DNA from 2 places in the Shewanella sediminis HAW-EB3 genome. Region 2 is predicted to be linked to the other one. Evidence: predicted binding sites of a transcription regulator. Region 2 holds the regulator's gene; the other holds the start of a gene.
The links. Region 2 encodes ArgR, which controls arginine synthesis, uptake and breakdown. Its sites were predicted from a motif close to ANTGAATANNTATTCANT; they were not measured.
Positions count from the first base shown of each region.

Region 1: a site for ArgR is predicted at 1,988-2,005, ahead of SSED_RS04175 (aspartate aminotransferase family protein). Genes of this name have one in related genera too.

Region 1 is NC_009831.1:957,676-961,107, reverse strand. It holds gene astA (arginine N-succinyltransferase) at 1-406, opposite strand, end outside; gene SSED_RS04175 (aspartate aminotransferase family protein) at 542-1,759, opposite strand; gene SSED_RS04170 (HDOD domain-containing protein) at 2,234-3,376, opposite strand.
Region 2 is NC_009831.1:1,133,014-1,136,445, reverse strand. It holds gene mdh (malate dehydrogenase) at 1-599, opposite strand, end outside; gene argR (transcriptional regulator ArgR) at 968-1,438, shown strand; gene SSED_RS04885 (cupin domain-containing protein) at 1,664-2,140, shown strand; gene SSED_RS04880 (Dyp-type peroxidase) at 2,229-3,167, opposite strand; gene ggt (gamma-glutamyltransferase) at 3,296-3,432, opposite strand, start outside.

The DNA of each region.
Region 1 (3,432 bases), 180 kb from region 2:
TGTTCTTTCGATATGAACTACGCAAGAAAAGCGTACAAAGCTCAGCCGCTCCCGTGTAGTCGTGGCACAGGGTTAACGTTTCTACCTCATTTCTCACATCGATCTGTTCTGAGTAATAGACTTCTGTCCCCAATCGATAGTGATAGAAGGCATCTTCCATTCCAACGGCCGCTTCAAGTCCACATGTACCAACGACTTCGCCGGTATCTGTATCTTCAAGCACCATAAGATAACCTTCATCGAATGGCTTATCGACCTGCTTTTGAAATGAAGCTTCTACGCGGGCAATTTTTTTTCTTAGTAGATCTTCATTGACCGGCAATGATGTAAATCCGTGCCCGGATTCTTCTGCTATTTGATAAAGCGCTTCAAAGTCGCTAGATCGGATTGGACGTATAATTAACATCTCAGGATCTCCTCACTTTCACTTGTCGCTCAACGATCCCTATCCATTCTAAGACAAGCAGATCATCGTTAAGGTTCAAGTATTCCCAATGACAAAAAAAGAGTGCGTGATATTAATCAGCACTCTTTAAGTCATTTAGGCCGCTACGACTTTAGCAACAGCACGTTCAAAACGTGCTAAACCTTCGGCGATGTCGGCTTCAGGAATAACCAGTGAAGGAGTGAAACGAATGACATTTGCCCCTGCGATTAGGCTCATTAGGCCTTCGGCAGTACCAGCGACCAAGAACTCTTTAGCACGCCCCTGGTATTTATCATTGAGCACAGCACCAAGCAGTAGTCCCTGACCACGCACTTCAGAGAAAACACCATACTTATCGTTTATCTTATTTAGACCATCACGCAGTAACTGCTCACGTACTTTAACACCTTCCAATACCTCTGGAGTATTAACCACATCGAGTACGGCATTAGCGACGGCACACGCCAATGGATTACCACCATAGGTCGAACCATGAGTACCAATCTTAAGATGACCGGCAATCTCTTTAGTGGTTAACATAGCCGCTATCGGGAATCCACCGCCAAGTGCCTTAGCCGTAGTCAGTACGTCAGGGACAACATCTGAGCGCATGTAGGCATATAACTCACCCAAACGACCAACACCGGTTTGAACTTCATCGAATACAAGCAGGGCATTGTGCTTATCACACAAAGCACGAACTGCTTTGAGGAACTCAGGGTCAGCATCGATGATACCGCCTTCACCTTGAAGCGGCTCCATCATAATGGCGCAAGTCTTATCTGAGATCACGGCTTCGAGCGCGGCAATATCATTGAATGGTACGTGAGTAATGCTTTGTGGCTTAGGACCGAAGCCATCTGAGTATGCCGCTTGGCCACCGACACTAACTGTGAAGAAAGTACGACCATGGAACGCCTTATCGAAAGCGATGATTTGATCTTTCTCAACGCCAAACTTATCCATAGCATAACGACGAACCAGTTTAAGTGCCGCTTCGTTAGCCTCTGCACCTGAGTTAGCAAAGTACACTCGGTCTGCAAACGTAGCGTTAACCAGTTTTGTTGCAAGTTCAAGAGCGGGTTCATTAGTCATCACATTCGAAAGGTGCCATAGTTTCTCACCCTGCTCTTTCAATGCACCAACCAGTGCCGGATGACAGTGTCCTAAACAGTTCACTGCTATACCACCGGCAAAATCGATAAACTCATTACCCTCTTGATCCCAAACTCGGCTACCTTCTCCACGAACAGGAATTACAGCCGAAGGCGCATAGTTAGGCACCATCACTTCATCAAATTGGGCTCTTGTCAGGGTGTTGTTTACGCTCATACCTTCTCATCCTTTATTATTGTTAATGGCTCTGAAAGCCACTACTTCCCGCCTTTTATCATTATCAAAAGTCTTGATGGCGGTGATTATTTAGATTGCTTAAGTGACATTAATAACGAAAATGTGATCAAAATACCAGTTTCTTACACTCAAGTACGAGCATCGGTGCACATTTAATGCATAAAGAGTTGAGTTTAAGAATTATACAAGCGCTTATGGCGGGGGTTTTAAGCATAATTAGTCATAAAAAAAGTTATTCGAGACAAATACGGCTAAGTATGCACGGTATATGCATAGATAACCGAACAGAACAGCTGATGAGGGTGAGATTAACTACTTTTTAATAGAGTAATACCAATTGGTATAAACCTGACATAAACATCAATACCAAGCCGAAAGCCACTCACAAAAATGAAGAGGGCTTTTTATAAAATTAAGAAATGAAGATAAGGAAGCAACAAAGTTGGGGAGACCTTAAATGATATCTAACTTACGGTAATTTTGGCCTTTTAAACGAATGATTTCCTGTTCAGAGAGCTCATAATAATCGAACATTATACGTTTCTCTTGAGGGGTAATTTGTCGCATCTCCTCCAGCAAGACTATTTTGGCAAAACAGTTCGCTCGGGCCACCATCGCCGCCCCATCAGATAACTCTTTATAGCTCAGGTTATTATCAAGTTCGGCTAAAACTGTGGCCATTGCACTGTCTTCGAAATTCAATTGATAGAGCAGTTGCCAATTGAGCGCACTCCCATGCTGCAGTACTAATTGATATACTTTTTGGGCTGGAAATTCTGTTGCCACAACAGCATCATAAAGCTCTTTATCCCGACTGTCACTGGCTTCACGAAGCCACTCCCCCCAGATCTCCTCGAACAACTTAGCGCTGTTTTTTAGTACGACGGAAGCGCCCATCTGACTAAGCAACGTACAGGTATAAACAAATGAACCATCCATATCATGCAGCTTTGCTAATGCTTGGGCTGCTATCGCACTCACAACAGAATAACGCCATAATTTTCTGGTGGTCCACAACAGATTCGCATGGCCTGAGGGTAGCCAATTTCGAAGACAGAAATAGGGGACCAGTAATTTGAGATTTTCAACACCGATGAAGTTAAGCACCAGCTTAATATCGGTAACTTTAACATCGGAGCGTTGTGGCCTACGGTGTCTGAAAGAGGGGCTGTTGACAATATTAAGCAGATCTCTTGCAAGCCAAGCCTGTTCGGTTATAAGTGGGCTAAGACGATTAAGATCCAAATTTTTACGTTGCAAAAGCTCTAAAATAAGCAGTTGATTTTCGTTAATCCCCGAGTAGGTTAGTATCGAATCGGGCGAAGCTAACTGATGGCCTATGGCATTATTAACTGTGTTTATCAGTTGAGTGGAAACCTCTTCAAATACCTGTTTAGCCTGGATCTGCTTCGCTAATCTTTCCAGAATGGCTTCCCGCTCGATAGCAAGCTTACTCGCGTCAGCCTCAAGTTCGGCATCGAGCTCATCATACATAGATCCAGACTTTTGTTTACCAACAATGAGTTGTTGGTATAGCCTATGCTCAATCTCTATGACTTTCCCGGGTCTAACCCCCCCCGCTACCGATATCGCCACTGTCTACATATCTCCAATCGTTATCTATCACTATAATTTAGCATAATTTACCCTGA
Region 2 (3,432 bases):
GCAACTTCTTCATCGCTAAAGCTTACGCCTTGAACTTGAGAAAGAAGCGGAAGGATAGTCACACCACTGTGGCCACCGATAACATTGATCTTAACATCATCAACATTCAGACCTTTTGCTTCGGCAATAAAGGTTTCAGAACGGATCACATCGAGTGTCGTTACACCGAAAAGACGATTCTTATCGTATACACCAGCAGCTTTTAGTACTTCTGCGGCGATGGCGACTGTAGTGTTAACCGGGTTAGTGATAATACCGATAAGTGCTTTAGGACAAGCAGCGGCACACTTCTCGACCAGATTTCTAACAATGCCGGCATTGATATTGAATAGATCCGAGCGATCCATGCCAGGCTTACGAGCCACACCGGCAGAGATCAATACAACGTCCGCACCTTCAAGCGCAGGTGTTGGATCTTCACCGGCAAAACCTTTAACTTCTACGGCTGTCGGGATATGACTAAGATCAACCGCAACACCAGGTGTTACAGGAGCAATATCATAAAGTGACAATTTTGAACCTGCAGGTAATTGAGTTTTTAATAGTAGGGCAAGAGCCTGGCCAATACCGCCAGCGGCACCAAGTACAGCAACTTTCATAGTTATCTCCGTCATTTCTTGGATATTTGTGATATAGATCTATATCTCTCAATGCCGCCACATTACTGTAATCACGCTTAAAATTCAATTATCCCTTAGTCTTGGTTAGAATAAATTTTTGTTCTACATCAATAAACAACCGAAATAAGCGCAATAAAGCAACATAAGAGCAAACACACACTCTACCTCGAGTACTAAAAAAACCTTGCCATGCCCCCTCCTCCTTGTTCCGGTTACTATTTATTTACTTATACACCTCGCCACACACCTTAAGTTGCATTTTTATTCATAAAACTCGGATATTTGTTGACAAAAACACCAGTTATATTCAACATGGCAATGATTTTTGAATAAAGAACAATAAAATTATGCAAGCAAATAGAAGTCAAGACGACCTAGTTAAGACCTTTAAGGCAATTTTGAAAGAGGAGCGATTTGGCTCTCAGAGTGAAATTGTCCTCGCCCTTCAGGCTGAAGGGTACGGAAATATTAATCAATCCAAAGTCTCAAGGATGCTAAGCAAGTTTGGGGCTGTGCGCACTCGTAATGCGAAACAAGAGATGGTTTATTGCCTTCCGGCGGAGCTGGGAGTACCGACAGCAGGTAGCCCACTAAAGAATTTAGTATTGGATGTCGATCACAACCAATCCATGATAGTGGTAAGAACCAGTCCTGGGGCGGCGCAGCTTATCGCACGCCTTCTCGACTCGATAGGAAAGCCTGAAGGTATTCTTGGTACAATTGCCGGCGATGATACGATTTTCATCACGCCATCAAATATTCATGAGATAGATAAAACCTTAGATACGGTGAAGTCACTGTTTAATTTTAATGACTAACTCTTACAGGCTTGTGGTTAGTGGCGCCTGTTCACAAGCTGCTATCGGAATGTTCTGAACACTCAGCAAGATTCAAATCTATTCACATTCAAAGAGGCGCTTCGCGTCTCTTTTTGTTTTCCCCTTCCCTGCCAGAAAATTTGATTGTATCCAATATATTGAATTGCCATAACATTCATGAGAAATTAGAGATTCGAAAGCTATATCTAGGGCTAAGGATACTTTATGACAACAACCAAAATAATTAAAGTCGATGATATTTGCTGGGAATCCTGGCAACATTCAGCTAAATATACCAGCCAACAAAAACACATAGGCGATGCCGTAGGTTGCGAAAAAATCGGCGTCACCATGGAGCGCCTCGCCCCGGGAAAGATATCGACAGTTGCACATTACCATACCAAAGAGGAGGAACACTTATATGCCCTACAGGGCGAAGCCACCTTGCTTATTAACGGTGAGCCCCACCCTTTTAAACAGGGAGATTATGTCTGTTTTAATGCCGATACCGCCATTGCACATACCCTAAGAAACGACTCGAATGAAGAGTTTACCTTCCTCGTCATCGGCAATAGAGATAAGCACGATGTCGTTGTCTATCCGGAGAATAATAAGGTGTTAGTCAGGGCCGTCGATGAAATATACGCCAAACGGCCGACGAATTACTGGGATCCCGATACCGATACCGATACCGATAAATAATGATAACTCAGCTAGATACCTTCTTTTAGGAATAAAAAAACGCACTAAAAATAGTGCGTTTTTTGTGTCTGTTTCAATCAGTCAAATCTTATTCGCCAGCCTGATTTTCCAGAAAGTCGAGCGAAGGAGCGAAGAAAGAGGAGCCGGTCAGAGCCTGAGTAAAGTGCAGCAGATGATCATGATTTCCGTGGCCGTCGCCGTGAACCATACTCTTAAGCATATGTTCAAAGTTTACTGAGTTACGGCAAGTAGAGATAAACATCAGACCTTGCTCTTTTACCGTTCCGTAAGGCATGCTCTGCCTTAATATCTCCATTGACTTACCATCGGCGTCTTTTAAATTAACACGCTTAATATGACTGGTTAATGGCTTGTCCTCTGAGGCATACTCAATATTATCTAATTTGGTTCTGCCGACAATATCTTCCTGCTTTTTCTGCGGCAATCGGTTCCACTTACTCAAGTTATGAGCGAACTTCTGCACATGGACATAACTGCCGCCCTTAAACGCCTCATCTTCAATTCCGACGAGTGCCACCTCTTGACGGTTACGACCTTTGGGATTCTCCGTTCCATCGACAAAACCTGTCAGGTCTCGGTTATCCATAAACCGGAAGCCACGCTCTTCTTCGATAAGTTCAACCAGGCCTTCAAACATTTGGCAAACTTCATTAGCAACCAGGTGAAGTATATCGAATCGGTCACAACGAATTTGAACGAAAAGGTCATACTCCAAAGCTGGGGCATCACGAGTATCTGCGTTCATGGCAGGAAAAGGCTTTAATGCTGTAGGGCGAGCCGATGGATATAGGCTATCCCAATAATTCGCGCCAATGGCCACAAAACCATTAAAGGCACTATCGGCATATTGATCGGTAAGCTCGTAGATATATTGAGCCACATTAGCGATACAAGGCCGTAATTGAGATTCTCCCCCTTCATTGGCATTGAACATCAAATACACACTGTGCAAGTTACCTTCTGCACACACTCCCAACTGTTCACGTGGCATAGCCTGATTATCCATCTCTTTGATTACCTTTTCACTAATTCATATTCGGCATCATTATCCATAACTTTAGATAATAATGGTATTAACTGACGCACAATTAACATTTTATTTGAACCAGTTAAATCAATATGAAACATTAAAAACTAATATCCTGCCGCTTGGCCATCTTTCCGACTCTCTGATGCCCCTCTATAAACACCTGTTTCAGTATTTATCGAAATGGCTTGATATCCACCAAAGGCACCAAGACTATCGCGAATAACATGCCCTTTCTTCTGCA